Linked DNA regions of Butyricimonas faecihominis. The protein of the gene in region 1 binds, or shares a complex with, the protein of each later gene. Links are inferred from orthologs where the notes say so. Each region holds a gene or a part of one and is shown in the gene's direction. Other genes may lie near its edges.

Evidence for each region.
Region 2: the proteins of tsaD (region 1) and tsaB are in contact, whole or in part, in a solved structure (PDB 4WQ4), measured with the Escherichia coli proteins. The link is inferred for Butyricimonas faecihominis from one-to-one orthologs.
Region 3: the proteins of tsaD (region 1) and tsaE are in contact, whole or in part, in a crystal structure (PDB 6N9A), measured with the Thermotoga maritima proteins. The link is inferred for Butyricimonas faecihominis from one-to-one orthologs. Residues at the interface, in WP_004082750.1 of Thermotoga maritima: Cys10, Asp11, Arg49, His50, Leu82, Gly84, Gly135, Gly136, Glu154, Thr155, Leu156, Asp157, Asp158, Ser159, Glu162, Asp165, Lys166, Arg169, Leu170, Tyr175, Lys213, Thr214, Leu217, Tyr218, Gln221, Arg222, Asn324; in WP_004082108.1 of Thermotoga maritima: Leu37, Gly38, Lys46, Lys57, Val59, Lys60, Ser61, Thr63, Phe64, Thr65, Leu66, Met67, Val69, Pro71, Tyr82, Arg83, Leu84, Asp86, Asp88, Phe89, Asp93, Ile128, Asp130, Glu131, Arg134.

What each region holds. Positions count from the first base shown.
Region 1 is NZ_AP028155.1:164,789-169,000, reverse strand. What follows is about bases 1-2,871. They hold tsaD (tRNA (adenosine(37)-N6)-threonylcarbamoyltransferase complex transferase subunit TsaD), read left to right. Parts: upstream 1-857; coding sequence 858-1,886; downstream 1,887-2,871. Other genes in these bases: R8806_RS00730 (SagB/ThcOx family dehydrogenase), read left to right, coding at 2,840-2,871; R8806_RS00735 (NAD(P)-dependent oxidoreductase), read left to right, coding at 1,911-2,840; R8806_RS00745 (translocation/assembly module TamB domain-containing protein), read right to left, coding at 1-620. Outside these bases: more of R8806_RS00730, read left to right, coding at 2,872-3,472; R8806_RS00725 (DNA-3-methyladenine glycosylase I), read right to left, coding at 3,520-4,095.
Region 2 is NZ_AP028155.1:3,318,281-3,329,353, reverse strand. What follows is about bases 4,594-7,401. They hold tsaB (tRNA (adenosine(37)-N6)-threonylcarbamoyltransferase complex dimerization subunit type 1 TsaB), read left to right. Parts: upstream 4,594-5,558; coding sequence 5,559-6,245; downstream 6,246-7,401. Other genes in these bases: R8806_RS13760 (FecR family protein), read left to right, coding at 6,915-7,401; R8806_RS13765 (RNA polymerase sigma-70 factor), read left to right, coding at 6,283-6,855; R8806_RS13775 (L-threonylcarbamoyladenylate synthase), read left to right, coding at 4,914-5,489; R8806_RS13780 (AraC family transcriptional regulator), read right to left, coding at 4,594-4,734. Also shown: R8806_RS13800 (diaminopimelate dehydrogenase), read left to right, coding at 1-544; R8806_RS13795 (hypothetical protein), read left to right, coding at 776-946; R8806_RS13790 (AAA family ATPase), read left to right, coding at 1,097-2,233; R8806_RS13785 (fimbrillin family protein), read right to left, coding at 2,444-3,355; more of R8806_RS13780, read right to left, coding at 3,493-4,593; more of R8806_RS13760, read left to right, coding at 7,402-8,081; R8806_RS13755 (TonB-dependent receptor), read left to right, coding at 8,157-11,073. UniProt on the Escherichia coli protein: Required for the formation of a threonylcarbamoyl group on adenosine at position 37 (t(6)A37) in tRNAs that read codons beginning with adenine.
Region 3 is NZ_AP028155.1:588,442-599,637, forward strand. The notes cover bases 5,064-7,994. They hold tsaE (tRNA (adenosine(37)-N6)-threonylcarbamoyltransferase complex ATPase subunit type 1 TsaE), read left to right. Parts: upstream 5,064-6,283; coding sequence 6,284-6,706; downstream 6,707-7,994. Other genes in these bases: R8806_RS02510 (flotillin family protein), read left to right, coding at 5,064-6,167; R8806_RS02520 (alanine dehydrogenase), read left to right, coding at 6,717-7,937; R8806_RS02525 (L-lactate permease), read right to left, coding at 7,938-7,994. In the rest of the region: R8806_RS02475 (outer membrane beta-barrel protein), read right to left, coding at 1-255; R8806_RS02480 (phosphatase PAP2 family protein), read right to left, coding at 373-933; R8806_RS02490 (DUF4923 family protein), read left to right, coding at 1,182-1,793; R8806_RS02495 (M56 family metallopeptidase), read right to left, coding at 1,917-3,476; R8806_RS02500 (BlaI/MecI/CopY family transcriptional regulator), read right to left, coding at 3,484-3,849; R8806_RS02505 (NfeD family protein), read left to right, coding at 4,104-4,679; more of R8806_RS02510, read left to right, coding at 4,719-5,063; more of R8806_RS02525, read right to left, coding at 7,995-9,341; R8806_RS02530 (D-glycero-alpha-D-manno-heptose-1,7-bisphosphate 7-phosphatase), read right to left, coding at 9,360-9,851; holA (DNA polymerase III subunit delta), read right to left, coding at 9,918-10,928; R8806_RS02540 (DUF4294 domain-containing protein), read right to left, coding at 10,999-11,196. UniProt on the Escherichia coli protein: Required for the formation of a threonylcarbamoyl group on adenosine at position 37 (t(6)A37) in tRNAs that read codons beginning with adenine.

The sequences.
Region 1 (4,212 bases):
TCGAAACCGGACTTTTCCTTGAAACGAAGTCCCGCAACTTTAGCCCGATATTGCTTGTTCGAAAAATCAATACCTGAAACACGCACGTTCAGATTCTGACACTCCACGTCTGTCCAGTTAATCCCGTAATCTGTCGGTTCATAATCGCTCTCGATATACCGGAAACGACAATCTTTCAATATTACCTGAGTCAGATTCACGTTCCACCCCGAAGAGGTTTGAGGCACGGTATCGACCTTGGAAGATGAAAAAGAATTAATGAGCTGTTCCACGTTTGTAAGACTCTCCCCTCCATCTTGCCTACGTTCGATCCATAAATTAAACTTGGCTTTTTCGAAAGCAGCCTCCGTAATCGTGAAACGTCTTTTCACGAAACTCACGGAATCCACCTTCATCACCAGTCGCTCGCAAAACACAAGCGTATCTTGACGACAATCCCGAACAAACACATCATTTAAAATCAATGACTCTATCGGGCGGAATTCCACCCGTCCGATAGAAATCGTGGTTCCCGTCCGTTCCTCTAAAATACGGGTAAAATAATCCACTAACCTCGTCTGTACAAACGGGGTCATTAAAGCCATGTATGCAGCAAAGGCCAAAAAGACCAATCCTATCACACACCGAGATAATATGGAGATTATTTTTTTTATGCTGTCATTATTTTAGTTTGCACGCAAATTTATTAATATTGCAGGACATTTCATCTTAATAATTGAAAATTAAGAAAAATGTAAAACGAATTAATTTCGTGATGACCGATTTAATGATTCCGTGATTAATAATCACTAAATCTAAAATCACCAAATCATGAATTATGCAATCTAAAATTTAAAATCTAAAATCAAGAAATTAAAATGGGCATTGTAATTCTCGGTATTGAATCTTCTTGCGACGACACCTCGGCCGCTATACTAAAAGACGGGGTTGTGCTATCGAATGTTATTGCCAGTCAAAAGGTTCACGAGGCCTACGGAGGAGTCGTACCAGAATTAGCATCCCGGGCACACCAGCAAAACATTATCCCGGTGGTAGCGCAAGCTTTAAAACAAGCCGGAGTCTCAGAAGATGAAGTAAATGCAGTGGCTTTTACCAGAGGCCCCGGATTACTGGGTTCTCTCCTTGTGGGAACGTCCTTTGCCAAAGGATTCGCTATTGCCAAACAAATACCCATGATCGAGGTGAACCATTTACAGGCTCACATCCTAGCGAACTTCATCAAAGAACCGGGTGTGGAATCCCGTCACCCGAAATTCCCGTTCCTAACCCTACTCGTGTCCGGGGGAAACTCGCAGATTATCATCGTACGGGACTACCTAGACATGGAAGTTATCGGGCAGACCATTGATGACGCGGCGGGAGAAGCATACGACAAATGCGCCAAGGTAATGGGCCTCTCTTATCCCGGAGGACCGGTAATCGACCGTTTGGCAAAAGAAGGTAACCCGGAAAGATTCACGTTCAACAAACCGAATATCCCCGGATTGGATTATAGTTTTAGCGGGCTGAAAACCTCGTTTCTGTACTTCATCCGGGATGAAATCAAAAACGACCCGGATTTCATACAACATAACCTCAATGATCTTTGTGCATCACTGCAAAAAACGATCGTTGATATTCTCATGGCCAAATTGAAAAAAGCCGCTAAACAAACCGGGATCAAACAAATCGCCATTGGAGGCGGAGTATCAGCCAACTCCGGGTTACAAAAAGCCGTGTATGACGAAGGCGCCCACCTCGGTTGGGAAGTTTTCATCCCCCGGTTGGGTTTCTCGCTGGATAACGCAGGGATGGTTGCCGTTACGGGATATTACAAATACTTGGCATCACAGTTTATCGGCTTGGAAGCCCCAGCAGATGCCCGAATGAGTTTGAGAAAAGTTTAGAGTTTAAAGTTTAAAATTAAAAATATGAAAGTTCTAGTTACTTACAACATTCCCCGCGAATCATTCGCCAAACTGGGAAAAGAACACACGATCACAATGCCGGAAGGCGAGTATTTCACCACGGAAGAATTAATCAAACTTGTTCCGGATTACGACGTTATTCTAGGCATCTTCACCCGTTCTATCGATAATGCGGTTATCGAGGCCGGGAAAAAGTTAAAAGTAATTAGCAATTTCGGTGTCGGTTACAACAACATCGACATCAAATTCGCCCGTTCCAAAGGAATCGCTGTTTGTAACACCCCGAAAGCCGTATGTTTCCCGACAGCAGAAATGGCCATGGGCCTCATGCTGAGTGCAGCTCGCCGAATTACCGAATGTGACCGCCGCATCCGGGTTGAAAAAGAAAGCATGTGGGGCGTTATGAAAAATCTCGGTTTCACGCTGGAAGGGCGCACATTGGGAATTATCGGCATGGGAAATATTGGTAAAACAGTGGCTAAACTGGCAGAAGCATTCCGTATGAATGTTATTTACTACAATCGTCGGAGTACAGTAGAAGGATACGAGAAAATCGATCTTGACACGTTACTGAAAAGATCGGATTTTGTTTCCATCCATACCCCGCTGACGGACGAAACCCGCCACATGATCGGGAAACGGGAAATCGAATTGATGAAGCCGACCGCCATTCTGGTAAATACCGCTCGCGGGGCTGTCATTAACGAGAAGGAATTAGCCATCTGTTTACAAAATAAAACGATCGCCGGGGCCGCCTTGGACGTGTTCGAGGATGAACCCCATGTTACTGAAATGCTCTACGGCTTGGATAACGTGATCCTTGCCCCTCACAACGCTACAGGCACTATCGACACGCGCATTGCCACCGGGCAGGAAGCTGTTGATAACATCCTGAACTTCTTTAATGGTACACCCACTAATGTTGTAAATTAATGAAAACAATTATCACAATGCTGGTACTAACAGTATTAGGCAGCGCAGTCAGCGCCCAAAACATCAAATTACCCGCCCCGAAAAAGAGCGGGGGGAAAGCACTCATGGACTGTTTGAACGAACGGCAAACAGACCGTAATTTCGACTCGAAACAACTATCCTTACAAGACCTTTCCGACCTAGTGTGGGCCGCAAACGGTATTAACCGTCCGGAAAGCGGCAAACGAACAGTTCCCACCGCCACCAACTGGCAAGAAATGGTGCTTTACGTGGCCACGGCAGATGGAATCTACCGCTATAACGCAGAGAAACACGAATTGGAACTCGTGAAGAAAGGAGATTTCCGTAAAGAGTGTGGTCCACAACCTTTCATGGGTGTCGCTCCCGTGTGTTTTATCTACACGGCCGACCATAACAAGGAAGGGCGAATCACGAACCCAGAACACCAGAAAGAATACTCTTACCACCATGCCGGCTACATGGCACAATCCGTTTATTTGGTATGTGCAGCAAAAGATATGGCAACCGTGGTCATCGGTTCCGTGGATAAGGAAGAATTAGCCAAAGTCATCGGACTCCCGGCAAAACACATCGTTATCTACACGCAACCCGTAGGATACAAAAAGAAATGATTAAAACCGCCTTCGGGCGGTTTTCTTTTTCCCCTCTTTAAAAAATATTATTTATCCCTCCGACAAATACAATCTGCCAAATGATCGTTAATGAACCCCGCAGCCTGCAAATGGGCGTAGCAAATCGTGGTTCCGAAGAATTTAAAACCCCGCTTTTTCATGTCCTTACTCATGGCATCAGATTCAGGAGAAGATGCCGGAATTTCGCTTAAAGACCGAACAATATTGACAATCGGTTTCCTGTTGGGAAAAAACGACAGCGTGTAGTCATAAAAACTACCGAATTCCTTTTGAATATCAATAAATAGTCTTGCATTAGTAACTGTTGATTTGATTTTTAGACGATTTTTCACGATACCATCAAACTGCATCAATCGTTCAACATCTTCATCCGTCATTCGTGCTACCCGCTCGACATCAAAATCACAAAAGGCTTTGCGGTACCCCTCCCGTTTCCTAAGAATAGTTATCCAACTCAATCCGGCTTGAGCACTCTCCAACACTAGAAACTCGAATAATTTCTTATCGTCGGTCACTAATTTTCCCCACTCTTGATCATGGTATTTTACATATAGTTCGTCCGTTCCGCACCAACCGCAGCGTCCGTTTATTAAATCTTGCATAATTATAATATTTATAACACATTACAAATGTAGTTATTATTTCATCCATACATACAATTATCAAACGTAAGAATACTATTTACGCCATAAACTCCGCTAAACAACCCTCTGAACTCC
Region 2 (11,073 bases), 3.2 Mb from region 1 along the record:
CGGATGGGATCCGGGAAGTGATTCTGTCGTTCGTGCCTTGTTAGAAGCTTGCGCCCCGAAAGGGATTACTTATACGAATTTTGGCCCCGGCATGAGCATGGGACACACGGTTGCAGTGAAAGCCGTGGAAGGCGTGAAAGCTGCGTTATCCATGACGATTCCGGTGGGAACGGGAATCCATCGCCGGATGGTGTACGTGGAGTTGAAAGAGGGGTACGATTTCAAACAAGTGGCCGAGGCGATCAAGACCGATCCTTATTTCGTGCATGACGAGACGCACGTGATGCAGGTGGAGTGTGTCGATAACCTGAAAGATATGGGCCACGGCGTGAATCTTGTCCGCAAGGGTGTTTCCGGCAAAACGCAGAACCAGTTGTTCGAATTTGACATGAAAATCAATAACCCGGCTTTAACCGGACAAATCCTCGTGGCAACAGCTCGTGCATCCATGAAACAACAGCCGGGATGCTACACGTTAATCGAGATTCCGGTGATTGATATGCTGTATGGAGATCGGGAGGAGTTGATTAAGCATCTGGTATAATTCATGTAACGTTCTTGTAGAGCATTTATAATGATTTTAAACTACGACTTTATGCTGTTTTTTCAGATGTAAAGTCGTAGTTTTTTTGTTCTCTTATTGGGTGGGTTTAGATCGTGGGTGTGAGAATGGGATGTGACTTGTCTATTTTTTTATTTTATTTTTTATATCTTTATCGTGTCGGATTTGGGGGTAACGTGCTTGCTCGGAAATTTGTATTTTCAAGAGAAGCAGGTGAGAGAAACCTATCGGGCCACTTTTGTTCGGAATTGGCGTGTTAAAACGAGTCGAGTAAAGGAGCGTGATTTCCCGAAGGAGAAGGCCACGATTACACTGGATGATCGGAGAGAATCGGACAATACGATTATTGCGGATGCGGTGAAGTGGATGAAGGTGAATAAATGAGAGATAAAAAGCAAAAGGTCATCCGATAAGGTAATTCGTGAATGTTAGAATGATTTTATACCAAAAGGTATTATACCAAAAGGTATAAAATTATTTCCTATAATTTGGTAAATCCTTGAATACTCATTACATTTGTAGAAAACAATTATTATGTTGGATTCACCTTTTCAATACGGGAAATTAGCCGCTGGTTCGACCTTTGTAAATAGGGTTAGGGAGAAACAAGAACTTAAAAGTAACTTGTATTCGGGCATTAACACGATGCTGATTTCCCCCCGGCGCTGGGGAAAATCATCTTTGGTGAAAGAAGCGATGAAAGAGCTGGTTGAAGAACGTCCTGATGTGCGAGTATGCTTTTTGGATGTCTTTACGGTACGAAGTGAGGAGGAGTTTTATCAACTTTTTGCAAAAGAGGTCATCAAAGCTACTAGTAATAGTTGGGAAACGTGGATTTCAAATGCTACGGAATTCTTAAAAACGCTCTCTCCGAAAATATCTATCGGTGTTGATCCGATGACTGATTTTTCTATCGGGCTAGAATATCACAGAGTGAAAGAAAATGAACGGGAGTTATTAGAACTTCCTGAAAAGATCGCTTGTTCCAAGGGAATTAAAATTATTGTTTGTATAGATGAGTTTCAAAGTTTGGCAGGATTGAAAAATTATGGGCATTTGGAAGGAGAAATGCGTAGCGTGTGGCAACACCATCAAAAGGTTAGTTATTGTTTGTATGGTAGTAAACGGCACATGATGATCGAAATTTTTAATTCGTCTTCCAAGCCTTTTTATCGATTTGGACAATTGATGTTTCTCCGGAAAATAGATGAAACTGAATGGATAAAATTTATCATGAATTCCTTTCAACGGACGGGGAAGGAGATTTCGACAGAGGATGCCGGATTGATTGTTGAGAAGGTGAAATCTCATTCTTGGTACGTGCAACAGTTATCTCATTTCGTGTGGAGTGCAACTCGGAAGGCAGTGACTGTAGAAATTGTTGACAAGGCGTTTTCGCAAATCGTGAATACAAATTTGCCTTTGTATGTTGCCGAATGTGAGGCTTTATCCATTACCCAGCTTAATCTTTTGATTGCTATAGCGAAGGGGGAGTCAATTCTTACGGGAGCGACGACGATGTCCAAGTATAAATTGGGAACGCCGCAAAACGTGTCGAAAAATAAAATCGTTTTAGAACAAAAAGATATTTTGGATAAAACGGTGGAAGGTTTTTATTTTCTTGATCCTGTATTCGAATTCTGGTTTAAGAGTGAATACGTGGATGGATAACGAATATTTACCATATAGGAAAAACTTTGGCGATTTTGTATCGAGGAGAGACAGACAACACGATTATAGTGAATATCGTGAAATAGGAAAAGTGCCTCAATAGGGAATTTAACTTAAATTGTGGCCCAAAAGCAAGAAACCATGATAAATGCTTTTACATTCATCATGGTCTCTTAGTGTAGGAAATGATTAAATACTTTTGATTATTCCTTAATTGCCTCCAACGTTTGTTTTCCCGTCAGTTCCTCCGGTAGTCCATTCTGTAATTGTGGATGAAAAGTTAACTCCAGTGGCGTTTACTGTAATTGTTAAGGTTGTTATTTTTCCGGGTAATAAAGCTAGATCCTTGATATCGTAATCTTTTGCTTCTGTTATATTGGCAAATTTAAGATTGATAGTTGTTGGGGCTACTGGTAAAATAATAAAATTTTTGGATGCAGAGGTTTCTGTCGTGCTGTATGTGACAGAGCCAAAATCAAGATCTATATTTGTGGGGGTTGCGTTTGCGGTTAATTCGGTACTTCCGTCTGCTTTAATTGTCATATCTAATTTTGAAGGTACGTTTATTTTGGCACTTTCTAGTACTCCGTAAAAGGAAAAAGCAGATTCGTTTTGAGCTATTACCTTTAATTGAAGTTGGGCTAGTTTATGTGCGAATTGGAAATTTACGGTTGGTGGTGTCGTGGAATAAGTTGTCGCGATAGCGGGAGCGACAATGATGTCTTCTTCTCCGGTTATCGTAAAATTGACTGTTCCGGAGGTGAGAAGGCCTTGTGGCCAATAGGCAATAAAATTTGCTGCATCTGTTGTTGATTTATAATATTGAGGATTTATGATGTTTTCAAATGTCCCATCTGTTTTTAAGTCAGCTGTGGTTGTTACATCTGAAATCGTGTTAAATGCGGGATTCGCTCCGTCTGTACCTCTTAGAATTTGTATGCTTGTTATGTTTGATACAGGATGACCGCTTCCGTCAGTAGTGATGGCAGCCCGGGATAACATATCGATACCAGCTCCGAATTTAATCTCTACCGGAACATTAGGATCAACGTCATCTTCGGATGTTTTAGTACAACTTGCCATAGCTGCTATGGCAAGAATTGATAGAATAAATTTTTTCATATCGTGAGCATTTAAGTTTTTTGCAAATGTGAGAGACTTGTCACGAAAGAGATGAGTAAAAAGTAAAATTCTGTTATAATTTTACCTTTTCGGTCGTGGATTGTACGAATTCCAAAATTTTTACGTATTCGAAATTGTTAAAGGGGGTCCACGTAACGTTGTTTCCATTGTTTTGGGGTGATGCCCTCGTTGAATTTGAAGGCAGAGATGAATGAGGAAAGGGAATTGAAGCCGGAAAGGCTGGCTACTTCCTGGATTTGCATATCCGGGTGTTGAATTAATAGAATCGTGGCTTTCTGTATTCGGTATTTGTTGACGAACTGGTAGAAACTGAAGCCGAACTCGTTGTTGATAACGTTCGAGACGTACGTGCGGTTTGTTCCCAGCAAGGCGGCCACGTCGGCTATGGTCAGGTTCCCGTTGGTGTATATTTCTTTTTCATCGAAAAGGTGGACGAGTTCATCCTTCATCTTTTCTCTTTTGATCCCGAGATTTTTCAAATACTTCTCGGGTAGGGCGGGAAAAACGGGGGATAATTCCGTTTCGCTTGTTGGAGCGGTGACAGGTGGCTCCGGGCAGGAATTAGGGGAAATGATTTCCTCTTCATGAATCTCCGCGTGTTGCTCCGTGTAACAGATATAAGGTTCGTTGAGAGCGTGGATAAACAAGTAAAAAGTGAATAATATGGAACTGATGTGGAATAGATAATCGCTCCAGATGGCTTGAAAACAAGATGCGAAAAGAGCTACAAATGCGAAAAATACAGCCAAAGGGATGGCTTGGTTTAGCCAGTGTAAATCGATGTTTTCCATGGAAGAATAATTCTCTTCCAGTCGTTGCATATGTTCTTGTTTCAAATGCAGAATGCGAAACGTGTATAGTGTGATCATGATGGCTTGAAGGATCAGGCTGGCGCAACGGAAAATAATTAAAGGTAAGTTGGCATTAAAGAACACGCCGTCCCCCGCAATTTTTTCTTGCAGAGGCGACAAAAAGAAACTGGTAATCAGTACCAAAATTCCCGGCATCAAGTGTGGCCAAATTCTTCGGGATGTCAGTTTTTCCGGTTTCGTGAGCTTGCGGAAATAGAAAAAATACAGGGGAACCAGAAACAAGTTAATGACAATATCAAAGATGGGTAAGCCCAGTTCACCCGTGATATATTTATGAATATCTTGTATCATGTTCGGGATGAAGATCAACCCCGAGAATGTGAAAATAATTCCCAGTAGCCTCCGTGGATGCATTCCGGCTTGTTCGCTGGGGACGGCCCCTTTGACTGTTAACAGCGTGAGGCCGCAAAATAGGGGAATGATAAAAGAAAGGACGTACGAAAAATACATCCAAAATATTGGAGAAGATATACTGTCATTCATCATATTCCTAGAATTTGAAATGCCGTCCTTTTATTTCACGGGACAAATATAATGAAATTATAACTATATGGATACGATCTTGATATTTTGAATAAAAGTTTGGAAGAATAAAAATAGATACCTTAAAAATTGACATCCTGCCGTAAACTTTGTACTTTCGTCCCCACTATAGATGACTTATAATGAATGATGAAAAGCTAAAGGAAGAAGTTCGCAAGGCTTGCGAAATTCTTAAAAATGGGGGGATAATTCTTTATCCCACGGACACGATATGGGGCATCGGGTGTGATGCCACGAACGAGGCTGCCGTGAAACGGGTGTACGAGCTGAAACACCGGGAGGATAGTAAGGCTATGTTGGTATTACTGGACGATGTGGGTAAGCTTGCATCCTACGTGGAGGTTCCGGACGTGGCTTACGAGTTGCTTGAAGTGAACGATAAACCCATGACAATCATTTACCCGAACGCAAAGAACTTGGCGAAGAATCTGATTGCCCCAGATCGAACCATCGGCATCCGGATCACCTCGGAGGATTTCACGAAATCCTTGCTTTACCGTTTCCGTAAACCCATTGTCTCGACGTCAGCCAACATCAGCGGGGAACCTTCTCCCCGGTGTTTTGCCGAAATCAGTGATGCTGTGAAAACTGCTGTCGATTACGTGGTCGATTTCCGTCAGGAAGAAACAACGAATCCCGCTCCCTCCAGTATCATCAAACTGGGTGTTGGTGGCGAGATTCAAATCATCAGAAAGTAATAACCCGAAGATTGAAATCGAGAGTGTCCCCACATTTTCAATTTTCAATTTTCAATTTTCAATTGTATTATGGCTCTTATTTTAAATATAGATACTTCAACAGATGTATGTTCCGTGGCGATTGCCCGGGATGGAAACGTGATTGCTTTAAAAGAGAATGACGAGGGATTTAATCATTCCACTTTATTAGGCGTGTACGTGGATGATTTATTAAAGGAGAACGACTTGACTGCTAGTGACTTGTATGCCGTGGCCGTGAGTATGGGCCCCGGTTCCTACACGGGCTTGCGTATCGGGGTATCTTTAGCCAAGGGGATATGCTTTGGTGCCGGGAAACCTTTGATTGCTGTTAGTACATTGGCAGCATTGGCAAATGCCGTGGCCCAAAGAGAGGACGAAGAGGCTTTTTATTGCCCGATGATTGATGCCCGTCGCATGGAAGTCTATACGGCAATATATGATCGGGAAGGAAATGTCGTGCGAGATATTCACGCTGAAGTGATTGAAGAAAATTCTTTTGCCGATTTATTATCTACCCGGAAAGTTTTGTTCTTTGGAAATGGGAGTGATAAGGTGAAGGAAGTCTTGAAACATCCGAATGCCGTGTTTATTAACGGGGTCTCGACTTCTGCGGCAAACATGATTGGGCTTGCAGAACGATACTTTGAAGCCGGTAAATTTGAAGATGTAGCCTATTTTGAACCGTTTTATCTGAAAGATTTCGTGGCTACCGTACCTAAACGGAAAGTTTTATAAATTAAAAGCTTTATCTTTGCTCTACTAAAAAAGAGAGATGGGCGATCCGCATGTAATAAAAAAAAGAGGTAAGCAAGAAGAAGAGGATTTTAAAATTCTTTTTCGGGATTATTTTGCCTCCATGTGTGTCTTTGCTAATCGTTACTTGGAGGATGGAGAGATGGCCCGAGACGTGGTTCACGATGTGTTTTGTGGATTATGGGAAAATCCATCGGAACTGGTGGGTGTTGCCAGCGTGAAAAACTATCTTTATACTAGCGTGAAGAATCGTTGTCTTGACGTGTTGCGTCGGGAGAATATCCATCATCGTTACGTGGAGTGGGAACAGGAAAATGAAAAAGAACGTGAAGAGTTTTTCGAGATAGAAACTTTGCGTGAAGATGTTTACCGGTTACTGGATCAGGCCATACAATTATTGCCGGAACGTACCCGGGAAATTTTGTTGTTGAAGTTACAAGGTCTAAAGAATCAGGAGATAGCAGATCAATTGCATATTTCCGTGAATTCGGTAAACACGTTAAAGGCAAATGCTTACAAGGTATTAAGAGACCAATTGCATGATCAATATTTCCTTTCATTGTTATTTTTTTTGAAAAAAGTCTGTTTTTGATTCACTAGTTTTTTTCATGAGTTCGTCTATGGGATGTATTAAGGATAATAGACGGATGTATGAATCTGAAATCAAATCATAAGGTATGGCTCGTGTTTGCCCAGTTGCTTGGAATGGAAACCGAGCAGGAACGGCGTCAATTGGACGAGATTGTCGTGCCTGATTCTAAAGAAAAATTATTACTTGACGAAATGTCTTCGGGGGAGGATTATTTGCGGCGGCGGCAAATGATAGAAGATATAGATGTGGATAGAGAGTTGGAACGGGTGATGAGGCCCCGTAGACGGCGATTATCAGTTCTGTTGGGGAGAGTAGCAGCCGTGTTATTGCCTCTTCTTTTAGGGGGAACGGCCATTTATGTTATGTATTCAAGAAATAATGCATCCTTGAAAAATGTAATTAGTTTGCACGATGTGGAGCCGGGGACCTTGGAGGCTGTGCTTGTCACGAGTGACGGGACATTGCGGGAATTACAGACAGCCGGGAACCATATTAACGAAAAGGATGGAAGTAAGATAATGGTCGATTCGGCTCGCTTGAATTATCAGGACAACAGACCGGAATCCGTGCAGGAATTGATTTATAATAAATTGCTCGTGGGGCGTGGGCATGAATATATGCTGATCTTGAATGACGGGACACGGGTGTGGATGAACTCGAAATCAGAATTAAGTTATCCGGTAGCTTTTGGGGAGAACGTACGTCGGGTACGTTTATCGGGAGAGGCTTATTTTGAGGTAACCAAGGATTCGGTTCGTCCCTTTATCGTGGAAGTTGACCGGGGATTTGAAGTGAAGGTGCTGGGAACGCATTTCAATATAAAGGCATATGACACGGATGATTCCTATGAAACGACTTTGGTTGAGGGGAAAGTGCAGGTTTCTCAAGGGCATAAAACAAAGATCACGCTGGAACCTTCGGAACAGATGGTGATCGGGAAAGACGGGCGTCACGAGGTACGGGTGGTAAACACGAGTTACTACACGGCTTGGCACGAAGGATGGTTTTATTTTAACGACGAGTCCTTGGAACAGGTGTTAACCATGATTGGTCGTTGGTATGATGTCGATTTCGTTTTCGTGAAGGAGAACCTGAAAGAGATCACCGTGACGGGGAAATTGAAACGTTTCGAGAATCTGAGCGTGATATTGAAGATGTTGGAAAGAACAACCGGAACGGAATTAATGTTGAAGAATAGAATAGTAAAGGTGGATAAAAAGAAATAACCGGGAATGGGTCCAATCATCCCCGGTTATCATTAATAATCAATAAATAATTATTATTTAGTCAAAAACAAAGTTATGAAAAAAAATGGAGAAACGCGCTATCTTCCGCGGGGAGGATGTGTGGAAAAATGGTTATTGTTTATGCGAAATTTTCTGATTATTTTTTTGATGAGTTCTATGTCTCTGTATGCTAATCAGGTGACCATGGCTCAAAAGATTTCGATTAAGGTGAATAACGTTAATCTGAAAGCGGTAATCGAGGCTATCGAGCAACAGACAAAGTTCGGTTTCCTTTATAACGAGAACGAGGTGAGACAAGTAAAAAACTTGTCTTTGAACGTGAAGGATATGGATGTGGTAAAGGTGTTGGACTTGGTGTTGAAAGGCAGTTCGTTGGTGTATTCCATCGAGCAGGAAACAATTCTGATCTCGGCGAGGGAACGTGTGGTGGGTGATACAATAAAACCGATGGAAGAATGGGTAATTCGAGGACGGGTAACAGACAAGAAAAATGGGTCTTTACCCGGTGTATCCGTGTACATAAAAGGAACCACGAAAGGGGTGGCCACTGATTCAAAAGGAGAATATAAATTGGTTTTGGCTCCCCAGAAAAATTTGGTATTGATGTACTCATTCGTGGGAATGAAAATGAAAGAGGTGCCGGTAAGTAAGCCGGGAGTGGTAAATGTCGTTTTGGAGGATGACGTGTCGGATTTGGACGAGGTAAGGGTTATCGCGTACGGGAAGACCACGAAACGGGAAATGACGGGTGCTATGACTTCGATCAAGGGCGAGGATCTTATCAGCGTTCCGACTTCAAATCTTTCCAGTTTATTGCAGGGGCGTGTTGCCGGGTTAGATGTTTCTAACATGAGCGGGGCGCCCGGTAGTGGGGGAACGGCAACTATTCTGCGTGGATATAATACTTTGAGTGCGGAGCAACGTGATTTCAGTTCTCCCCTGTGGGTGATTGATGGTGTACCCATCACGAATATGACTTCTTCTTTAACGGGGACAAATGCTTTGGCCGAGATTGATCCGGAATCGATTGAATCTATTGAAGTGTTGAAGGATGCGGCGGCTACTTCCATGTACGGATCACGTGCAGCTAATGGAGTCATCTTGGTTACCACGAAACGGGGTAAAAACGGGGAACGTTCCATACGGGCTAACGTGTCTTATTCATGGTCTTATATCCCTGAATACCCGACAGTTTTTGCCGGTAAAGAATCTCGGAGATATAAATTGAAAGCCTTGCAGAATTATCGTCAGGCTTATATGAATGATGATTATGAGGCGGTGTATCCTAAAAGTTATCAGGATGTTTTCGGGAAGTATGGAGGAGCTTATGATTATTTCTGGGGAAATGGTAGTGAATATAATGCAAAATATATAGATCAATTGCAGGATAGTTTGAATTCGTTTTATAATAACTCGACAAATTGGTTCAAGCGTTTCTTCCAAACGGGAAAAGTCATAACGGCCAACGTGCAGTCATTGTATGGAACGGATCGTTTTAATAGTAGCGTGGGAGCTGGTTTTTATGATGAAACGGGAATTTTGAGAAATAGTGGGTTCACCCGGTTTAACTTCATGACGAATTTGGGATTTAAACCCATTGAACGTTTTAATATAGAAGTTCATTTGTCTTTGGCATACGCCCGTCGTAAACGAAATCAAGGAGAGAGTAGTAACTTGATCATGGGAGACGGTCAAAATTTAGTAAATATTCCGAAGGTGCCTTTTGAAACGTCTCCATTTTTGCCCGCAAATTCCGTGGTTGAGGAATACGTGCTGAAAAATCAAAAAGGAGTGAAGGAGAAGAATGAAGATTTATTTGGTCGTTTGAGTGTTGCTTTAACTTATAATATTGCCGATTGGCTTCGAATCTCGTCAACGAATTCTATTGGATATACATTAAGTAAACAGAATACGTTTACTCCTATGGAATTGACCACGGATGGTAAGACGGCCACTCAAGGATCATTTTTGGAAAATCGAACTTTATTAACAGAAAATCTATTGGTATTTAACAAACAATTTAAGGATCATAAGGTAGAAGCTTTGGCAGGTATTTCCACGCAGATGGATGAGGAACATGTCGTTGGAGGAATCGCTAAAGGGGGGCCTAATAATCAGGTACATTATGCTAAAAACAAATGGCCGGCGATTGACAATAGTGGCTCAACACCTCAAGCATTGCAAGCGTATAGCTCTAATTATGAAAAAGACGTGATGGTGAGTTTCTTGGGAAGATTGACTTATAGTTACAAGCAAAAATATATTTTTGGGGCTTCCGTTCGTCGGGATGGTAGTTCAAAGTTCGGGAAAGGAAAACCTTGGGGAACTTTCCCGGCGGTTAGTGCGGCTTGGGTGTTCTCTGACGAGTCATTTATGGATTGGTGTGATTGGTTGGATTTTGGAAAAATTCGTGGTAGCTGGGGAGAGACTGGAACTCAATTTACAACTCGTTATTTAGCTTATGGTTCTTTGACAACAGGCTGGACGTTTATGGGAAATTCCACGATCGTACCGGAAGCGGCCAATGGTTTGTTGAATCCCAACTTGTCTTGGGAAACAACCGGGCAGTATAATATTGGAGTGGATCTGGATTTCTTGAATTACCGGCTGAATGTGGTATTCGATTATTATAATCGTTATACCGATGATATGATGTATGCGGTCCCGCTGCCGGGAAACTATTCTCCCATGACAACACAATACCAGAATGCGGGGGCTATTTCCAATAATGGGGTGGAATTATCGTTGAGATATGACATCTTTAGAAGAGATAATTTCCGTTGGAGGTTGAATTTCAATATTGCCCGGAACTGGAATAAATTCAAAAAAAGCCATAATGGCCGGGATTTAGGGACCTATATCATTGGTGAGCCATTAAATATTATTCGGAGATTGAAGACGCAAGGCGTTATCGAGTCCGAGGATCAGATTCCGTATAAATATAATGCTTACGGTGAAAAACAATATTTAC
Region 3 (11,196 bases), 430 kb from region 1 along the record:
GGTGAATTCTCCCATGGCGTTGGTTACGGTAGTTGGTTTTTTGTCTTCTCCAATGTAAATGTGTGCGCCCGGCAGAGTTTCGTCATCAGTGTCTCCTGTGACGATCCCTTTTAGTGTATATTTGACTGCTTTTTTTTCAGGTATTGTGGCTGTATCTTTTCTAATCGTGTCTTTTTTTTGCGTTTGGGCAAATATTGTCACGGGCATGGTCAACATGAACAAAAGAAAGACTATTTTGTAGATATGAAGTTGCATATTATATGTTGTTGTTCTGATTTAAACAAAAATAGACATATAATATGGATGCACCATGATAATAAAAGGGTTTATGATTTCTTTAAATACTATTTTAACAAAATATTTAGAAGTCTGTTAGAAAGTGATACTAGCGTAGAGTCCGGGGTGCTTCTGGAGTACGGTAGGGGTGAGTGTGATACGTGTACGACCGTAGGGTTTGGTGAAAATATAGGAACTCCCGATGCCTATTGCAGTACCACAAAGAATATCCCACCAATCATGTTTATCGCAATAAGTCCGTCCCCAAGCAACATAAGTGGAGAGGAGATAAGCCGGAATACCGAATTTCCAACCATATCGGCGTTGTAGAAAAGAAGCTCCTTGAAAGGTGACGGTTGCATGTCCGGAGGGGAATGCATGATGGTTACTTCCATCTGGCCGTTTTTTGTGGATCGTATGTTTTAAAATGTAGCTGGTTCCGACAGCCGTGACCACCGAGAAAATAAGTTGTTTGGTTCCTTGGTAGTCTTTTTTCAATAGAGTGGTAGCTAAACAGAAGACGGGAGTTGCGTAATATATAACGTCTCCGGAGGTCTCTACAGCTTTCTGTTGGGCCGAAACGTTCGTGATTAAAAGTAAAAATAGCAAAGGTGATAGGGCAAATTGAAAAATAATTGTCGGCAATCCTCTTTTCATCTTATTGATAATTAAAATGTAGCCGCAAATGTATAAAAAATGTACGGTTTTGAGTTGAAAAAAATTGATTTATCGTTTTCAAATTACAAAAATAGTCGTACATTTGCACCCGTTATCGCCAATTTAGCTCAGCTGGTAGAGCAACGCATTCGTAATGCGTAGGTCTGGGGTTCGAGTCCCCAAATTGGCTCGAATAGAGGCCTGTCTGATAGACAGGCTTTTGTATTTAAACCTAAACATTATATTTTATGAAACGAGTTATTGTAATTTGTTGTGTATTGATGTGCTTTGGGGGAGTACAATTGGTACAAGCCCAATCATTGAAGGACATTTTAAATTCATCGAAGGTAAAGGATGTGGTGAATCTTGTAACAGGTAACGTGATTAAATTTTCGGATCTTCAAGGAACTTGGAATTACGTGGAGCCTGCTTGTAAAATGACGAGTGGGGATTTGTTGAAAGAGGCGAGTGGTTCGTTAGTGACTTCGGCGTTGGAGAAAAAAATGGTGAATATTTACACGAAGTTGGGGATTGTGCCGGGGAATTTCAGCTACACGTTTAGTAGTGATAGTACGTTTACTAATACGATAGGAAAAAAAGTATTAAAGGGTACGTATTCTTTGGACGAGAAAACACGAGTGTTGACATTACGTTATATGTTGGCAAAAACGATCACGGTGAAAAGTGTGGAAGTACAATTGGTAAAATCGGGGGAACAAGTATCGTTGCTTTTCAATACGGAAAAACTTATGAACTTTGTCAGTGTATTATCCTCTGCCTTGAAGAAATCAGATAAAACAACTACTTCGCTGATGGATGGGTATGATGAGATTCTTTTAGGATTTGAGATGAAGAAATAGTTTGTCAGATGGCGAAAAAGAAGGGACTACCTAACGATTTTGTTGTTAGACAGCTCCTTCTTTCCTTGAATGAAAAACGGCTTAGTAAGCCACGCTCCCCCAGTGCAAGGAGAAAGTGCGATGCTACTTCTCTTTTTTCTTTTGAATGCCGTATTTTAACGTGTCACTGATGACTTGATACTCGATGATGGAATCTTTTTCGACAATCTTGAATCGAGCTTCACCTTTTAGTTTCACGGTTTTAAGGCTGGACGTGTCTTTCGAGTGGATAATCGTGTAAGAACCGGTTGTTGACGTTTCTGATTTTAAATAGACCGTGGTGCCGTCTGCCAGTTTATAAGAGGTTACTTTTTTGGCCGGACTCCCGGATGTGTAAGTAATTGAAACAACGCCCTCTTTCCCTTTTTCTCCATACTGGGTAATAGCATATTTATCTTTTAGAATCGTGATCGTTTCAATTTTGTTAGGATCAATTATTTTCACGGAATCGGCAGAAACTTCTTTTCCATTGACAATAAATAGGACGGGAATCTCTGATGTTGTACTAATACATGAATCTTGGAGTGTTATTTGACCTATTTTGAGAGGAACTGAAGTTGCTTTTACTTTTTCCGTTTTCAAAAAAAAGTGTGGCGTTTTGCTTTGAATAGAATCCTCGGGCAGGGTGGATCTAAAGGTTGATTCTGTGATTACTGTTTTTTGAGCCGTATCAACGGCCGTAAGGGAATTATTTACTTCTTTTGCATCGAGAATTGAAGTAATATCACTAACTTTGATAGTTGAAATCTCGTTTAGTTCGTTCGAGATTTCGGGACGGGCGAAAGCGGTTAATGTGATTGCCGCAACGGGAAGTACGTAGAGGTACTTCATCCGGGCCCAAGGACTGGATTTTTCTTTTAACATCATAGTTATTCGTTTTTTAAGTTTACTGTGATTAAAGCTGTTGGCCATAGAGTAGAGCCTTGTGCCGACAGCTTTTTTTATTAATAATAATTGATACTGTTTTGCGTTGATGCCTTGACGGATAACCGTTTCATCGGCCTCGTATTCATGAATATTCTGTAACTCCTGTTTCAAGAGCCAAGATGCGGGGTTGAACCACTGGAAAATGATACAAATATCGCTGATCAACAGGTCGATGGAATGTCGATTGTGTACGTGAGCCATTTCATGGATGAGAATTTCCTTGCTATTTTCCTGCAAATCTTTCTCGGAAATGACCACGTATTTCATCCAACTGAAGGGAGCGATATTCTTGTCATGGATGATGAGGGTAATACCTTTTTCTAACTTTTCCTGCCTTCCGCCATGCAATAGCCGGAGCATATGAAACAGTGAATAAAGATTGCGTCCGAGGAAGAAAAGAATTCCCAGCAAATAAATACACAGCAGGACGAGAAGCCACAACGGGATGGATGAAGGGAGGGCTTGTACTTCTGTTTGTGGAACGTGGTCTGCTAGGGTGAGAATCTGTTCAATGGTTAGTAACGTTTGTTGTACTTCCGATTCTTTGGGAACGGTTATTTCACAGAACGGGATAAGCAGGGATAACAGTAGAATACCCAGTAATGCTATCCGGTTGAAACGATGGAAGGTCTCTTTGCTGAGTAATAATCTGTAAAACAAGTAGAATCCCGTTAAACAGATGGATGTTTTTAGTATATAGACAAAGAAGGTACCCATAAATAGTTTATTTATCGTGTGCTTTTTCTACTTCGGAAATGAGTTGTTTCAATTCTTCCAATGAAATGTCCTCTTCCTGCACGAGTGAAGATACGGCACTGAGGTACGAGTTGTTGAAATATTTACTGATCACGTTCTTCAAGGTGCCTTTGCGGAACTCTTCTTCACTAATGATCGCATAATATTGATAGGTGTTCCCGTAAACTTCGTGAGCGAGATAACCTTTTTCTTCCAGCCCGCGCACGATGGTGGATAACGTGTTGAAATGCGGTTTCGGGTCTTCGTAAAATGCAAGCATCTGTTTCACGAATAGAGGGCCTTTCTCCCAGAAAAAGCCCATGATTTCTTCTTCTTTGCTAGTTAATCCTTTCATGGTTTATTTCTTTTGCAACAAAGAACTAAAATATTTAGTTTTAAAACTAATTTTTATAGTTAATAAACTTTAAACTCTAGTTTTGATTCGTTATTCTTTTATTTTTAGATATTTAATCTTGTATTTTACCCGGATCGGTAGAATGTATATTTAATTTTAATGGAGGGTAGGAAGTCCTGTAAAAATGTTTATATTTGTGTAGTAGTGTGCTTGTGGGGAAGTTAGTGAATATCGTCTAATTAAAATTGAATGTAATGGAAGAATGGTGGAGTTCTCTGGGGTTATTTATGCAATCGGTGTGGTGTATCACTCTATTTGCCAGTTTGGTATTTGTTATCCAGACAATCATGACTTTTATCGGGATGGATACGGATGGGGGGATGGATGTTGACGTGAGTGCGGATACAGCGACTGATGGGGATAGCGGTCCTTTCCAGTTATTTACTTTTCGTAACTTCATCAATTTCCTACTGGGGTTCGGTTGGTCGATCATCTCTTTTGAAAAAGCGATAGAAAACCAGTTCGTGTTGATTCTCGTGTCGGCTGTGATCGGTGTGTTGCTAGTGATGGCCGTGATGGCTATTTTCAGATTCATGAGCCGCATGGAGCAAAGCGGGACGATTAACATGGCAAATGCCGTGGGGTGTAAAGGGAACGTGTATTTGAAAATTCCGGGAGAAAAACGGGGAGAGGGGAAAGTACAAATCTCGATACAAGGGGCTATCCGGGAATTTAATGCCCTGACAGCAGGCGAGGAATTGGAGACGGGAGCACCGATTCGGGTCGTGGAAGTGATAAACGACAACACCTTACTGGTGGAGCGTTTTTAAATGACTATTTATTATTAATCTTAGGAATATATGGAAAGTATGGAAGGTAGTTTGTATTTGATTGTCGCCATCGTGGCGGTGTTGTTTGTTACGTTTGCGGCGATATTGTCCCGTTATAAACGTTGTCCGTCAGACAAGATTCTTGTCGTGTACGGGCGGACCGGTAAGAATGCGACCGGAGGAGTGAGTTCCGCACGTTGTATTCATGGAGGGGCGGCTTTTATCTGGCCGGTGTTCCAGAGTTTTTCATTTCTGGACTTGACTCCGATCTCTATCGAGTGTAATTTGACGAATGCTTTAAGTAAACAGAATATACGAGTAGATGTGCCTTGTCGTTTTACGGTGGGTATTTCTACCGAACCGGATAGCATGACGAATGCGGCAGAGCGTTTGTTGGGGCAACGGCAGGAAAATATTCAGGATTTGGCCAAGGATATTCTTTTCGGGCAGTTACGTTTGGTGATTGCCACGATGGATATTGAGGAAATCAATTCCGACCGGGATAAATTCTTGGCTAACGTGAGTGCTAACGTGGAGGCCGAGTTACGGAAGATCGGTTTGAAACTGATCAACGTGAACGTGACCGACTTGCGGGATGAGTCCGGGTATATCGAGGCTTTGGGAAAAGAAGCAGCAGCGAAAGCGATCAATGATGCCAAGAAAAGCGTGGCCGAGCAGAATCGATTCGGAGAGATCGGTAAAGCCGAGGCAGATCGGGATAAAGATATTCGTATCGCGGAAACCGTGCGGGACACTCGTATTCGGACGGCCGAGGCTAATGCAACCGCGGTGGAGGGAGAAAACAATGCCAAGATTTTAATTGCCGATTCGGATGCCATCCGTCGGGAGAGAGAGGCCGAGGCTGCCCGTAAAGCTATCGCGGCAGAGAAAGTGCAGGCTGCAAAGGCTTTGGAAGAGGCTTATATGGCAGAGCGGGAGGCTGAGATTGCTCGTGCCGAAAGAGAGAAAGCTACACAAGCGGCTAATATCGTGGTTCCCGCACAGATTGACAAGGAGAAAGCGATTATTGATGCGGAGGCCGAGGCGGAACGTTTGCGCCGGTTGGCGAAAGGAGAGGCTGATGCCATTTTTGCCAAGATGGATGCCGAAGCACGAGGTTTATACGAGGTGCTGACAAAACAGGCGGAAGGATATGCCCAAATCGTGAAAGCCGCCGCCGGAGATCCCGACAAGGCGGTGATGATGTTGATTACCGATAAGTTGCCGGAGCTGGTGAGAACGCAAGTGGAGGCTGTTAAGAATATCAAGATCGACAAGGTTACCGTTTGGGATGGCAATAATGCCGGGAACGGGAATACCTCCACGGCTAACTTCATCTCGGGGATGATGAAATCGGTTCCCCCGTTGAATGATCTGTTTAACATGGCTGGGCTGAATCTACCGACTTTCCTGAAAGGTGCCGCCACGGAAGAGAAAGCTACGGATGCCGGACAACAAGATGAGATCGTTGAAGAAGTTGAGAAGTAGGGGAGATTCTAACTTTTAGTTTCGTTTTTTCGTTTACTAATAATTACCTTTGTGGTATACTTCAATCGGGTATATGACAAAGGTAATTAATCAATTCATAAAATAGAGGAAAGTTTATGCGCTGGATAATTGACGGTGTTGATGATTTGAATCGGGTAGCAAAAGAGTTTCTGGAAAGTACCGGAGGCAACACGATATATGCCCTGTACGGGCCGATGGGAGTGGGAAAGACCACTTTCGTGAAAGCGGTAGCCGGGTGTTTGGGGATAGAGGATGATGTGAATTCCCCGACGTTCGCTATCGTAAACGAGTATCTGACGGCCACGGGAGACTCGGTTTTTCATTTCGATTTCTATCGGGTGAAGAATATTGAGGAGGCCATGGACTTCGGTTACGAGGAATATTTTTATAGCGGGAATCGTTGTTTTATAGAGTGGCCGGAGATGGTGGAGCCTCTGTTACCGAAAAACACGTTGATATGCAAGTTCTCTGAACTGGCAGATGGTCGGAGAGAATTGGTGATTGAAGAAAAACTTTAAAGTGTAGGTTATGGATAACTCGGGTAAATTATTGGGAGCCCAAATTAATCGGGAGTGGTTTCTATACCAGGAAAAAGAGGTATTCGGGGAATACCGGCAGAAACGATTGACAATCGGTTTACCGAACGAGACCGAGCGACGGGAAAACCGGGTGTGTTTAACCCCGGAGGCCGTGGCCATGATGGTTGATATGGGGCATACGATAATGATACAACGAGGAGCCGGGGAGGCGGCACATTACCATGACCGGGAGTACGCCGATGCGGGAGCCCAGATGTTGGATACCTGCGAGGAAGTGTACACGGCGGATATTATACTGAAACCGACTCCGGTGATGCAGGCAGACGTGGAAATGATGCATGATCGGCAGGTCATACTGTCACCGATCGAGCTTTTCGAGTTACGAAAAGAGGCTGTCGTGGAGATGATGCAGAAGAAGGTGACGGCTGTCGGGTTCGATATTCTGAAAGACGAGAACGGGGTTTATCCCGTGGTGCAGATGATGAGTGAGATTTCTGGAAGCTCGGCAATCATGATTGCCAGCGAGTACTTGAGCAATTCTCGGGAAGGGAAAGGTATTTTGCTGGGAGGGGTGACGGGAATCACTCCAGCCGAGGTGGTTATTTTGGGGGCCGGGACTTTGGGGGAATATGCGGCTCGTACGGCGTTGGCTTTGGGGGCTGAGGTGAAAGTGTTCGATCATTCGCTGGAGCGTCTACGCCGGATAAATCATTGTCTGGGACAACGGGTATATACTTCTGTTTTTCATAAGCCGGTTTTGGAACGGGCGTTGTTGTCTGCCGACGTGCTGATCGGGGCTTTGCGTTTCTTCGATGATGATTTCGGGATTACCGTGTCCGAAGAACAGGTAAGGTTGATGAAACAGGGAGCGGTGATTGTGGATATGTCCATTGAACATGGTGGATGTATTGAAACATCAGGACCAACGACTCATGAGAACCCGACGTATGTATATAATGGGGTAATCCACTATTGTGTCCCGAATGTCCCGTCGAGAGTGGCTCGTACGGCATCTATCGCTTATAGTAATTTATTCACTCCTTTATTTGATAAGATTTCCCGGGCGGGTGGCTTTAATACTGCCATAAAAAATGATGCGGGATTACGGCATGGCGTGTATGTTTATAACGGTGTGTTGACGAAACGGGTGATTGCCGATCGCTATGGATTAGTTTCTAGAGATATTGATTTATTGATGGCTGCTTTCTGATCACCCGAGAAAGACAATAATTCCCAGTAGTATTCCGTACACGAGAGCGTATGGGAAAGCCCGTTTTAAGATTCCCCCTTCTTGGCCCTGTAATTGACATGCGGAGGCGGCAATAGCAATACTCTGGGGTGAGATAATTTTCCCGGCAGTAGTGCCTGTGGTGTTGGCGGCGGCAAGCCAAGAAGGATCAATGTCCATGTTTGTGGCGATTCCTGCTTGCAATTTCCCGAAAAGAATGTTTGCCGAAGTACCGCTACCCGTGATAAATGTTCCTATTTCCCCGATCAAAGGGGACCAGAAAGCGTAATACTTCCCGGAGATGGAAGTGAGTGTGTCGGCCAGTAATTGCACCATGCCGGATATTTCCATGAGTGCGGATATACTGACCAAGGCGATAACCATAATAATAGTACTGCGGATTTGTACGAGAGTCTGGCCTAGTAATGTGAATTGTCTGCTTGTCGTTACACCCTGTATCTGTCCCCCGATAAAAGCTCCGGCAAAAAGCAATAAACTCGTTACCTTGAAATTGAAGGGAATAGCCAGTAATATAAAGAAAATGATAAGGCCGTAGACACTCCACGCTTGGTATATTTGCCGGGGCGAGTGTTTCGTGGGAATTGTGTCACTTTTTTTGGTCCATTTACTCCATGCGATAATAATAATGATGGAACAAATACTGCTTAGAATGGCTGGCATCTCCGGACCGAGATATACGGCCGTGGCGTATTGTGCTAGGAAGGATACGCCCCCGACAAGCGTGCCGAGCAAGATGTTCTTGAGTAAAGCTTGGCGGCGTCTGTCGGCCAATATAGCCAAAGTTATCGGGATCAAAAATATAAAAGGATATAATTGTTGAATGGTAGCCTTACACAATTCAGGTAACGGGCAGCCGGTCTCTTCCATGAGAACGGTTTCTGCGATACCGACGGCCCCGAATGTCGTGGGTTCACTGTTAGCGATGAGGCTTGCGAGTACGGCGAACAACGGACGAAATCCCAGCGTTACGAGTATGGCTGCCGGGATGGCAACCGAAGTCCCGTAGCCGGGCATTCCTTCCAGTAGCCCCCCGAATCCCCACGTGATCAGTAATACCTGTACACTCCTGTCCGTGGAAATCGTTGCCAGTTGGTCTTTTAACACTTTAATCTTGCCGGAATCCAGCAGAATATTATAGCTAAATACAGCCATCCAGATAACGGAAAGAATAGTGATACAAGCACGTGCGGTACTGTTTATTAAAGTGAAACCGATCTCTTGCGCGGGTATACCAAAGGCGAAAATGGCCAACATAACGGTAATAACAAGGGTAAGCAGGCTACTCTTATCTCCGGGCCACTTGCATATCCCCATGGATATGACCAGTATAACCATTGGCAGTAAGGCAAACAAGATTTCGAACATGACGTATCGTTAACCTTCTTATTGCTTGAGAATGGAGTCTATAACCGGGGTTAAGTCACTGTTTTTAGGTATTTTAATACCCCGGATTCCGGCAGCCTCCGCCGCCTCGATGTCCCGTGAACCATCCCCGATTAACCACGAGGCTGATTTGTCGATGTCAAACTCCCGGATAGCCTGTTCGATCATGTAAGGCGATGGTTTGCGGCATTTACAGGGGGCAATGCTGCTGTGATGAGGGCAGTAGTATATTTTATCCACGTGCGCCCCATGCTTTTCCAATTCCTTGCACATATGAGCGTGAAGGTTGTCCACGTCTTCGATCGAGTACTCCCCTTTAGCGACCCCGCCTTGATTGGTAACTATGATAATCAAATAACCCGCCTCGTTCAGTCGACGAATTCCGTCGATTACACCGGGATTGAAAACGAAGTCTTCAACTTTATATATGTAATAATGACCTTCATCAGAATTAATGGTTCCGTCCCGATCCAGAAATATAGCCTTGTTCATTTTAGATTTTATCTTTCCAACTTGTAACTTGTCAACCTGTAACCTGAAATTCACCACGGGCAAATTTCAATGCATTATCTTAAATATTAGCTCCTTCAAAAGCTCACCGTCAGAAATGTTTGCGTTACCGACACCTTTTGATTTGAGGTCATACTCCCGTAACCAAGAGATGATGTTAGCACATTTCATGGCGTTATATCGTTTCGCTCCTTCCGTGTAATCTTTCAGAAAATAGGGATTGATACCCAGTAACCGGGCCATTTCTTGCTGGTTTGGGGTACTTTTCTTCTGGTAGTGGTACGTCAGTAGGTTCAGAAAGTACCGGAACAACATGCTGATCGTGAGAACCAGCGGGTTGTTCTTGGGGTTAGCCTCGAAATAATTCACGATACGGTTTGCTTTCAGGTGATCCATCTGTATGATGGCTGCCGTGAGTTCGAACGTGTTGAATTCCTTGCTGATCCCCGTGTGTTCTTCCACCAGATTCTCCTTGATTTCACCGCCACCGGGAAGTAGGAGCATGAGCTTGTCCAGTTCGTTGGCCACCTTGCTCAAATCGTTCCCCAGACTTTCTGCGAGAATACCCGCGGCTTTCAGTGAAATCATGTACTTCTTGTCTTTGCAGTACGAAATAATCCAGTCCGGGATCTTGTTGTCGTAAAGTTTGGCCGACTCGAAATAGATGCAATGCGAAGAACTGCTTAATTTTTTGAAAACTCCTTTACGTTTATCCGGTTTCTTGTTTTTATAGAGAAACACGAGGATCGTTGTCGGTTGAAGATGATCAATATAAGGCAGTAAATTCTCGAAATCCCGGATATTCTGGGCCTCCTTGACAATGACAACTTGACGTTGTGACATCATGGGAAAGCGGCGGGCCGTATCGGTCACGGTGGTCATGGAGACATCGTTCCCGTACAATATCGTTTGGTTAAACGCCTTCTCGTCCTCCGTGAGGGCGTTTTTCTCGATGCGTGTCGCTATATCGTCCAAAAAATAGGACTCTTCCCCCGATAGAAAGTAAATCGGGGCATATTTCCCTGCTTTTAAATCTGCAACTATCTCTTCGTATTTCATAAGGCAAAAGTAATAAACTTTAAATTCCGATCATATCAAAGAGTGGTAATTTTAGTGCCAAGAACAGGATTTATCGCCGGGTGATGTGAGAAGGGCCTCCCTTTTCGATCGAGCGCACGATCTGCTCGATTTCGCGGTCCCGCCCGTTCGGTTCGTAATCGGCTTTCAGGTTATTCCCGAACAACAGAGCCAGCGATTGCCAAAAATAGGCATTCACCGTACCCTTGTACTCCTTGATGTGATTGAAGGACGTGTTGTTTGTTTCCCG